2 regions of the Hominiventricola aquisgranensis genome follow, and region 1 is predicted to be linked to the other one. Evidence: riboswitches for the same ligand, from Rfam matches in the RefSeq annotation. Region 1 holds a riboswitch; the other holds the start of a gene.
The links. A riboswitch is a leader RNA that binds a small molecule or an ion and turns the genes downstream of it on or off. The one in region 1 is predicted to bind thiamine pyrophosphate.
Positions count from the first base shown of each region.

Region 2: another riboswitch for thiamine pyrophosphate. It lies ahead of thiD (bifunctional hydroxymethylpyrimidine kinase/phosphomethylpyrimidine kinase); the one in region 1 lies ahead of thiW (energy coupling factor transporter S component ThiW).

Region 1 is NZ_JBBMFC010000003.1:63,863-69,562, reverse strand. It holds gene bioA (adenosylmethionine--8-amino-7-oxononanoate transaminase) at 1-346, shown strand, start outside; gene WMO62_RS02265 (HAD family hydrolase) at 370-1,059, opposite strand; gene thiE (thiamine phosphate synthase) at 1,052-1,711, opposite strand; gene thiM (hydroxyethylthiazole kinase) at 1,698-2,522, opposite strand; gene thiW (energy coupling factor transporter S component ThiW) at 2,534-3,031, opposite strand; TPP riboswitch at 3,108-3,213, opposite strand; gene WMO62_RS02245 (hypothetical protein) at 3,259-4,167, opposite strand; gene WMO62_RS02240 (hypothetical protein) at 4,200-5,000, opposite strand; gene bsh (choloylglycine hydrolase) at 5,097-5,700, opposite strand, start outside.
Region 2 is NZ_JBBMFC010000006.1:108,658-114,357, reverse strand. It holds gene WMO62_RS04985 (ABC transporter substrate-binding protein) at 1-200, opposite strand, end outside; gene WMO62_RS04980 (ABC transporter permease) at 271-1,032, opposite strand; gene WMO62_RS04975 (ABC transporter ATP-binding protein) at 1,029-1,781, opposite strand; gene tenA (thiaminase II) at 1,785-2,447, opposite strand; gene thiD (bifunctional hydroxymethylpyrimidine kinase/phosphomethylpyrimidine kinase) at 2,444-3,253, opposite strand; TPP riboswitch at 3,374-3,488, opposite strand; gene WMO62_RS04960 (site-2 protease family protein) at 3,712-4,392, shown strand; gene WMO62_RS04955 (hypothetical protein) at 4,397-5,700, opposite strand, start outside.

The DNA of each region.
Region 1 (5,700 bases):
AACCTTTATGGGAAATCCACTGGCCTGCGCCGTTGCCTTAAAAGGAATTGAGATTTTTGAACGGGAAGATTATATGAGCAAGATCCATCGGATCACCGAGATTTCCCATCGGGAAATGGATGGTTTTACCGATCCGAGAATCCGTGAGGTCCGCATCATGGGCGGATGCACCTGTGTGGATGTCTACGATCCGGCAACACTGGAAGGATTCCAGCAGTTTGCTTACGAACGAGGCGTCTTCAGCCGTCCATTCCTGACCTGCATGTACACTATGATGCCTTACATTATCAAAGAAGAAGAATTGATTCAGATCTATGACGTTATGAAAGAATGGTTCCGGAGGTAATCCCCGGAACCATTTTCAACTCTTTATTCTGCTGTTTTCCAGTCCAGGATGGACTCGTCAGTCAACTGTTTCAACTGTTCCCAGCACTCGTTCCACATGCGATCACGTTCTTCCTGATCATCCGGCTCATGGCAATAAGTCACACTGCCGTCATAGACACCAACCACATAGAATCCAGCCTCTTTTGCCGTCTGCGCTGCATAAAGAGCATCCTCATAAACTGCTGTCTCTGACGGTTCCGCGCCCATGCGCCTGATGGATTCCAGATACACATCTGGCTGACGTTTTCCTGCTCCTACGGTCTCACAGGACAACAGGAATTCAAAATCCTCCCTGACACCCAGACGAGACAGGCATGCTTCCATCAGCAGTTCTGCAGTAGCGGATGCCACACACATACGCACGCCTCTGTCTCTCAGCCGGGTCAGATACTCCTTTACGCCTGCCTTCAATGGGATGTCACTGCGATAATGTTCATCCATCATGGCATTCATATCATCTGCCACCTGCTCCGGCGTTCCCTGAAGTCCAAATTCATGGATAAACAAAGCTGCTGATTCCGTCATAGTCATGGGCTTGATCTTCTCCAGAATATCCTTTGGTGGATTCAGGACCCCATGAGTCTCCAGATATTCTCCTGCCAGACGTTTCCAGTATCCCATAGAATCCACCAGGGTTCCATCCATGTCAAAGATTGCGTATTTTTTATTCATATTCCACCATTTTCTGTGCCAGCACTTTCAGCTCTCTGGTCGCCTGACCTGGATCCTTGGCTGCAAAGATGGCAGATACCACCGCTACACCGTCTACACCGCTGCCTGCAAGCTCCATCAGATTGGATGCATTGATTCCTCCAATGGCTACCACCGGAATGCTTACAGAACTGCTGATCTCCTGCAACTTCTCCAGCGACAGATTTCTGGCGTTTTTCTTGGTGCTTGTGCCAAATACCGCACCAACTCCAATATAGTCTGCACCGGCTTTTTCTGCTGCCTGTGCTTCTTCTACTGTTCCTGCGGAGATTCCCAGAATCTTATCCGGTCCGATCATCGCACGGATGTCGCGTCCTTTGATATCAGATTGTCCTACATGAACACCATCTGCATCAATGTCCATGGCGATCTCTACACTGTCATTGACTACATAAGGTACTCTGTAAGAGGCACACAGCTCTTTCAGTGCCTCTGCCTCCTGTTCGAAGGTATTTTCATCCAGATCTTTTTCACGGATCTGCAGAAACGTCGCACCATTCTCCAGTACTTTTCTGCATACATCTGTCAGTCCTTCTCCATCCTTCAGCCACATACGGTCAGTGACTGCATACAGCAACATGGAATTCTGTATCTCTTCTTTAGAAAATTTCATAACGTGCCCCTTTCGTAAGTTCCTCTTCCGTCAGATTAAAGACCGCATCGATCAAATCTGTACGGAAAGTAGCATTTCCCGTGCCATTTTTTATTCTCTTTTTCTCCGCGATCTCTCCGGCAATTCCCATAGCCGCCATAGCCGCACAGGTTGCTGTAAATGGATCCTCTGCAGCCGCTCCCACAAATGCACCGATCATGGAAGTCAGCATACACCCACTTCCTGTGATCCGTGACATGGTCGCGCATCCATTTCTCAAAACCATGGTTCGTTCCCCGTCGGATACCAGGTCGATCACTCCGGAAACTGCGATCACTGTTCCAAGACTTTTTGCAAGATTCTTGATCATCTCCTGAGCTTCTGGAAGATTTTCTTCTGTGATGGCATCCAGATCACTTACATCTACGCCAGCACCTGTGGTCTGCTGACCGGCCAAGTAGCGGATCTCTGATGCATTTCCCCGGATCGCAGTAAAATGAACTTCCTCCAACAGCCTCTTTGCTGCATCTCTACGAAGCTGTGTGCCACCTACTGCTACCGGATCCAGCACCACCGGAATCTTCCGTCGGTTTGCCTCTTTTCCACCGACGATCATAGAATCCGTCAATGCGATGGCTCCCATGTTACATACCAGCGCCTGTACGCAGGACAATGCTTCTGCCACTTCATCAATATGATCTGCCATGGACGGAGTTCCGCCCGCCGCCAGGATGATATTTGCGCAGTCATTGACTGTCACAAAGTTAGTGATGCACTGCACACGCGGTTCCATTTCATGAACCTTACGCAGTACCTCTGCAAATTTGGTCATTTGTCTTCCTCCTATGAAAGTTCATTCTGCATGCGGTTCAGCACCCCTGTCTTCTTCAGGATCAGAACTACAACCACACCCATGGCTGCTCCCACAATAGCTGACGGTGTATAGAACGGAATATAGTAAAACGGAGACTGAGCATCCAGTCCATAGAACATCTTCATCAGCGGATAAGAAGCACAGGCACCGATCACTCCGGTTCCAAACACTTCACCAACAAATACCAGATAGATATTTTTTGTTTTCCGATAAATCAATCCACCAAGAACAGGTCCAAAGATTGCCCCGGTTACCGCCTGAATGGTTCTGCCGGACATCATCCGCATGATTCCACAAAGCAAGGATGCCGCAAATCCATACCAGGGACCTACCAGAACAGCTGCCAGCACATCAACAAAATGCTGAAAAGGTGCCATAGCCGGAAAATATACAAATGTGTTCAGCACAAATGCAAGGCACGCAAGCATAGCAGTTAATGCCATTTTTTTCGTTGTAATTTTTTTCATGTTCCTACACTCCTTTGTTGTACAGAGAAAATACTGTATTCTTTGCCCAAAAGAGGCACCACTCAATGCGGTGCCTCAAAAAATCATATCCACTTCCTACGTCGGCATTATCCGCATCAGGTTAAAGGGTCGAAGGTCTACCTTCCTCTCAGCCTGTCATACAAGCTCCCCTGCCTTCAATTGTCCTACCTATTGTAACGCTGCATTTCTTCTATTGCAAGTGTTTTTTAGCCCGCATAAGGAAGGTTTTCGAACAACTCATTCTCATCCACGCCACCGATAGTACCGGAATACGTCATCTGACCTTCTGATCCATCGGGAGACAAATCAACTAGAAGATTTCCTGCAGTTCCATCCGGCAGTTCAAAATAGAAAGTACCATCATCCGGTGAATATGCCTGCGGAATGATCACATCACCTGCTTCCAGAGTCGTATTGCCGCCTTCCAGTCTGCATCGGATCGATCCCTTGACTGTCAGCTTCGGAAGCTCTCCTGATGGATCTCCTGCAAATTCATAGATAGTATCATTGGCAGTCAGTTTGTCATCCTGTATGAAATAGGTTCTTATTCCACCATAGGTTCCAAGCACATCTACCTTGGATTCAATTTCAAATCCTTCGGTCGGATCTGCTGGAACCTCACGCAGATGTCCGTCCTGTGTGGATACCAGTGTCACTCCACTCTCATCCAGCTTCACAAGATAAATCATTCCATAGTCATCAAAGGTAGTGGTCTCTGTCATCACATATTCCTGACCATCCAGAGATACCTCATAGACCCCATTCACATAGAGACTTTCATCCAGTTTCAGTTCCTGATCTCCATACACAGCTGTAACTGCAATAATCTCATCGTCATCCGAATATGCCCGTTCCGTCTTCAACGTAAATTCTTTGCCTGAGATTTCCGCTGCAGTATTAGCCGTCAGCTCCGTGATCATATTCTCATTGTTCTCTGCAGTTTCACCATTCTCTGTATCTTCTGTATCCTGTGAAGCCTCTGCTGTGGTTTCATCTGCAGTATCTGTCACCTGTTCTTCTGCCTGCTGAGAATCTTCTGCTGTATCTTTTGCTCCACATGCCGTTAATGTCAATGCTGTTGCCATCATAAATACAGCTAAATATTTCTTCTTCATTGTCATCTATCCTTCTTTGTTCATATTATATGTTATTCCTGTACAAGTATTGTCCAATCAAGCTTTGCATAATTGTCCGTATAAGAATTGATTACAGACTGTGCCATATCTTCATCCACTGGCTCATCATTAGAAGTATCCCAGTCATCATCATATGCCATAAACCATGGATTTTCTTCATCTGCTGCTGCATCATACATGATTGCCTGCTGAACTGTAAGCCGATCCCCTGACACTGTGTAATATAACCATCCGGAGCTCGCCGCACCATTGTATCCCTCATTTGCGATCAGGATCGCTCCTGCTTCATCTTCCACAAGATAATAACGGTTTCTGGATTCACTTTCAAATATCTGAACAGCATTTCCATCCTTCAAAGTATACGCATCAAAAATAATCCTGTTTGCCGGTAATTCTGTATCCATTTCACCAATCAACAGCTCCGGCTGTCCATCTGCATCCAGATCATACAGAGTATAACCGATCTGATCCTGTGCATCCATATTACAAAACTCTGACACCATAGAAGACATTCCTTCATCAAATGCTTTACTCACATCCCATTTTTCTGTAATCATCGTCTTGTATTTATCCAGAACATTCTGGTACTCTTCGGGCATCACATAGTCTGAACCCTTGACCTCCGAATCTTTTTCGACATTCTCTGTGGATTCCTCCGCTGCTTCTGCAGATGAATCTGTATCCGTATTTTCTATACTTTTTTCTGCCTGTGAAACTTCCGGCACATCTGCTGCATCATTTTTGTCTGAGCACGCTGTCAGCATCGCTGCTGTGATTGCCAGCATACTAAGCATAATTACTTTCTTTTTCATCTTACTTCCTCCTGCGGATATGCTTTACATCTCCGCTTTTATCCTTGAATATGGATATTTTACCACAATCCGCAGGAAAGAAAGTTAAAGTTTTTCTTAATTCTGATAGCGGATCTCTGTATCCTGTAACATCGGATAGCTGACAACTTCTGTTCCGTTAAGATCTGTTGCATGCATATTCACAGCTGTGATCTGCGGATTCTCATAAGTTGTATAATAATAGATACCTTTGGTTGTATTACAGCAGGAAGTATAGATGGTGATCTCATACTTACCTTCTGCCACCTCACAGCATCCTCTCTGCTGGTCTACAGACCCTAAGATATGAAAAAACTGGCTGACACTTGCTTTTTCTGTATCTTCAGACCGGGAATTAAGTCTGGTAAATGCCACTCTGGCAAAACGGGAAGTGGATGACAGATCTCCAGGCAGTCCCAGCGCACCCATTCCTCTGCTGTAAGTGGTAAGCGGAAGTTTATCAGAAAACAGATTTTCCGGCTGCTTCGGTGATAAATTCATATATTGATTCATCAAAAACATCTGCTGCGGAAATGGCGGATTATTTGTCAGAACCCCTGCCGGGTTATCATATACATGAAGCCCGTCTGCCATGGACTCTACCACAATGCAGCCATCTTTATCTGCAATGATCCAGTGAAGCTGTGCCGTCGGCAGCTGTGCACTGAACGGAATCCCTGTC
Region 2 (5,700 bases), on a different contig from region 1:
TTGGGATACCAGTCCAGAACTACGTTGACTTCTCTTAAGTCTTTGTTATCTGTCTGTGTGTCTGCAGTCTCTGCTGCACTGTTATCTTCTGCCTCTGTTCCTGCTGCAGAACTATTGTCTGCTGACTGCTTGCCACATCCGGTCACAGATGCCATACACATGGTTGCTGCTAATAATATTGCTAATACTCTATGTTTCATTTCACTTATCCTCTCTGATATCAAATATTTTTTGTCGAATGCATGACGAATCACGTCGTTCTTCGCATTCTTAATCGTTTCTCCAACGGATCATACGCTTCTCCAGTGCGCTCACCACACCTACAAAAGCCATGGCCACCACAGAGAGCAGAAGAATCGGTGCAAATACACCTGCTCCATCCAGCTGCGTCATCATCCGTCGGCTGAAATATCCCAGTCCGCTCTGTGCACCCAGCCATTCTCCAATCGCTGCTCCAATGATGGACAGCGGCACTGCCATCTTAATGGCAGAGAAAAAGCAGGGAAGCACTGCCGGAATCTTTAATTTAAAAAAGATCTGGCGTCTGTCTGCTCCAAACGTGAACAGCAGCTCTTCCATCTCTGTTTTCACTGATTTGAACCCATCAAACACAGTGATCGTAATCGGAAAAAATGTAATCAATACGGTTACCAGTACTTTGCTCCAGATGGAATACCCGAACCAGAGCACGAACAATGGCGCCAGTGCTGTAGTCGGAATCGTCTGCGATGCGATGATCAGTGGATACAATGCTTTTTCAGCTACTTCACTTACATCCATCAGGATCGCCAGTCCAAGTCCAAGCACAACGGAAATCAAAAGTCCGATCGCTACCACCGACATGGTTGCCGGAAGATGTGCGGTGAAAAGCGGTCCTCTCAGCTCCCATAATCGCACCAGAATCTGCGTGGGTGACGGCAGGATGTATGCCGCATTGATTCCCATAGCTGCCATCTGCCAGAACATTATAAGTGCTGCCAGAAGGATCAGTGCCGGAAGATTGGCATTTCCTGCCTTTTTCTTATCTCTCATACGGTCTCCCTCCTGAGCATGTCGATCAGGTCTTCTTTCAGCTTCACGATCTCTGGACGCATCAATTCCTCACGGGTGCGCGGATACTCTGCCGGAACTTCGATGGATTTCAGATGTGTGATCGGCATATTTTCTACGACCAGAATCCTGCTTGACAGGAAAACTGCCTCTTCCACATCATGAGTAATAAATAATACTGTCTTTTTTTCTCGTTCCCACTGTTCCAGCAGCCACTCCCGCATAGAAAGACGAGTCAGATAATCAAGGGCGGAAAAGGGCTCATCCAGAAGCAACAGATCTGATCCGGTCAGCACCGTTCTTGCAAATGCTGCCCGCTGTCGCATTCCACCGGATAATTCTTTGGGGGATTTCTTTCCCCAGTCTTTTAATCCAACCGATTCCAGTGCCTGATCTGCCCGCTGCTCCATCTCCACTTTACTGATTCCTCCCTGGATCTCCATAGGAAGCATCAGATTTTCTTTTACTGTTCTCCACGGAAACAACAGATCCTGCTGCGGCATATAACCACAGTAATTCTTCTGCTTTTCAATGGAAGTTCCATTCACCAGTACCGTTCCCTCTGCCGGTGTCAGAAGCTTGTTCACCAGTCGGAAGATCGTACTTTTTCCACATCCGGAAGGTCCGATCACGCACACAAACTCCCCAGCATCTACCGTAAATGACAGATGATCGATGATGGAAAAATCCTCGGAATCATACTGAAACCGCACGTTATCAAATGTCAGCATGATCTAACGCCTCATTTCCCAGGCCATATCCCAGAATGCCATCTCATAACGGGAACAAGCCATAAATATCTCTTCCAGATGCTGAAGCTGCTTCTCAGAATATCCATCAGACAGTCGATCCATCAGATCGATCAGCACCTGATTCTCTTCATGATAAGCATCTGCCACATAGCCACTGACCCATTCACCATAAAAAGGATGATTCAAAGCTTCCGGATGTTTTTCCACGATCTTCTTTGCGATCACTTCATAGCTCACTGCGCAGGAAAGAATGGCTGCAGCCACCTCTGCCTGACCTTCCTCGTAAGCTACCCTGAGCATATAAGAAGTATAGGAAAGATTATCAAGTGCCACATTTGCCGTCTCTGCTTCTTCTGGTGTGATGCCAAGACGCGCCATATAAGCTCTGTGGATATCCATCTCTCCATCCAGGATCGCATGGGTATAACCTGCAAACAGCTTCATGGCAGATAAGTCTTTTTCCTTGGCTGCTCCCAGGGCAAATACCTTCGTATAATCGATCAGATACAGATAATCCTGTATCATATAATATTTGAATTTTTCTTTGTCAAGGCTGCCGTCTGCAATTCCTTTTACAAATGGATGCTCATGGTAAGCCTCCCAGATCTCTTTAGATACATTCAGCAGTCTCTCCGTAGTCGTCATGCCTTCTCCTCCGCAAAGCCTTTTCCACGGAAATCAAATCCATGATCCATAGGTCCAGAACCATGTCCAAGGTCAAGCATCGCTGCCAGTGCGCCGGAAATATATGCTTTTGCACGCTCTACGGCTGTGTCCAGATCATAGCCTTTTGCCAGGTTGGAGGCAATGGCACTGGAAAGGGTACAACCGGTTCCATGAGTGTTCGGATTATCGATCCTTTTTCCATTGAACCACTTGTATCCACCGTCTCTGTACAGAAGATCGTTGGCATCATTCAGCTGATGTCCACCTTTGCACAGAACTGCACAGTGATAGGTCTCACTGATATATTTTGCAGCTTCTACCATATCCTCCGCCGTCTTCACTTCCATACCGGACAGAACCTCTGTCTCCGGAATGTTTGGTGTCAGTACGGTTGCCATGGGAAGAAGCTTTTCTTTCAATGCTCCAATGGCATCCTCACTGATCAGTCTTGATCCGCTGGTTGCCACCATCACCGGGTCCACTACAATATTTTCTGCTTTGTACTCTGTGAGCTTCTTCGCAATAGATTCAATTAATCCTGTGGAAGAAACCATTCCGATCTTCACTGCATCCGGACGAATATCCGTAAAAATGCTGTCGATCTCCTGCTCGAGGAACTCTGGTGTCACCTCGAAAATTCCCTGAACGCCGGTGGTATTCTGGGCTGTCAATGCTGTGATCGCACTCATGGCATATACTCCATTGGCAATCATCGTCTTCATATCAGCCTGGATTCCGGCGCCTCCGCTGGAATCACTTCCAGCGATCGTTAATGCTGTCTTCATTGTTGTTCTCCTTTCAACATCAATAACTTTTGTTCCGCGATACAAGGTGGTGCCCCCAATGTACCGCCGTAAAGCTTTACAACACAAAAATGGAAGTCCCCGCAGGCACTCCCATTCTATTACTTATCTCACAGTCGCTCCCTACGTTGGCATGATCCAAATCAGGTATACGGGTCCTGGCGGTATTCTCAGCCAGCTCTCAGTCTGCTTCACACAGACTCCCCGGTACTTCGTTATTCACTTTACACTACAGACTATACTCCCAAACGACAGATGTTGTCAAGTAGTTACGGGCAATTGGTAGGATGTTTTACCATGCATACCGTTCACACATGCCATTCACACGCGCCATTCATGTGTTTTGTAACCCCAGTTTATATTCTGTCCATATTCATGCTTTATCTTTAGACAATTACAGGGTAAAATAATTATATTCTACCAGAAATGAGGAAATAATCATGTTAAGCTATTATATTTCGCAGTTGCGATCCATTCTCTATGTGACACCTGTCATGCTGTTAGCCATCATCGTCCATGAATGTGCCCACGGCTGGGTCTCCGATAAGCTGGGCGATCCTACCCCCAGAATGTCCGGTCGTCTGACCTTGAATCCATTAAAACATCTGGATCCTATGGGAACACTCTGCCTGCTTGTCTTTCACATGGGCTGGGCCAATCCGGTTCCGATCAACCCTTATTACTATAAGGACCGGAAGAAAGGCCTGATCCTGGTCTCTCTTGCCGGTCCCATTGCAAATATGCTGCTGGCATGTATCTCCATTTTGCTGGAGGGTCTGCTACTGCTCTATGCTCCAAACACTGTCTTCTTCCAGACTTTAGCCGTTCTGTTCTGGTATTCTGCTGTACTGAACGTAGGTCTTGGCGTTTTTAACCTGATTCCCATCCCACCGCTGGATGGATCCCATGTGCTGGGTGAGCTGTCAGACAAAGCAGCGGAAATCTATAATCGCTACCGTCCCTATTGGAGCATCGTACTGATCCTGCTCCTGATATCCGGCGTCTTAAGCCGTCCGCTGACCGTCATTGACAACGCTGTCCTCTCCGGCATGCAGACAGCTATTTTCAATCTGCTGTCCCTGCTGGTACACACCGGAAATGCGATGAGTGGTGTTCTGTAAGATTTTATTGTTCCTGCTGTCTGATGTCTGTCACATATCCATCCGTAAGGTCAGATGTCAGATTGCAGGTATTTCCTAAGTCAAAATACATTTCTCCAAGCTTTTCTTCCGGTACGGCAAATGCCCAGTGTACGGTCACTGTCTCTCCAGGTGCAAGAGAATCAATATAGTTATTTGAACGTTCTCCACCTTTCACATCGTACAATCCTACCTCCGTATTAAAGGAATGATTGTCCACAGCCACATAGGTCCATGCGTCATTCTCTGAAGGGGTCTGGGTATCCGCTCTCCAGATCTTTGCCACAGTTCCAGCCGGTTCCAGAATGTTGATCGTTCCATTGAACATAATGTCTTTCCATGTTTCTGTACCAGTATTGGTATAATCCACGGTCACGCAGACCAGCTTCTGCGGCTCTTCTTCCGTCCGGATCACCTGATCCAGCGTATTGACTCCATCTCCTTCTTTCACATAAGTAAGTATGACGGGAAGCAGCGTTCCATCTGATGCAAAAGCCTGCTTATCATCCTCTCCCAGCATGGAATCTGACAACATGGATCGATTATCCCCGATCTGGACATCTGTTACCTTTGCAGTCAGTCCTGGATGCTTTTCCAGATCGTTTTCTGATATATCCAGTACGTCTCCCATTGGATGTGCTTTTTCCAGGCTCTCCATGGATACCGATGTGACAGGAAGGTTCGATTCATCTATCATCTCCTGTCCTTCATCCGCAGTCAGATAACTGCTCCAGTTATAGCACATCATCACATCTTTATCGTCGGACTGTTCCACGGGTGTCAATGTCACATGCTCCGCGATCTGGATAGCATCCTCTTTTGACACATCTGATGCCGCTGTCATCTCCAGCACCAGATGAAGCTCCGGGTACGCCACATAGAGCTGCTGGTTAAATGCAAGTCCATCTCCCAGTGCCTGCTGTCCCAGGTATATACCTTCTCTGCCATTGATATTCAATGTTTCACTCTCTACCACCTGTTGTGTCAGCATTTCAAAAGCGGAGTCTCCCGTATCCATATAGTAACAGAGCATGCTCACGCCACCCTGCGCATAAGTATCTTCAAAACTATATTTTCCTTCCTCTGTCTGCACCATTCCGTCCGGCAGCCACTTGGCAGTCAGCCTCACATAATGGTTTTCTCCTGTCGGCTGCATAGTTTCATTTTCTGTTCCTGCTTCTTTTTCCTGCGTTGTCTTCACTGCATAGGTTCCCACCTGCTTACTCTTCATCCGATATAAAACACCTGCAAATGCGGTGGTTCCCAGTGCCAGAGTTGCTGCCAGCACAG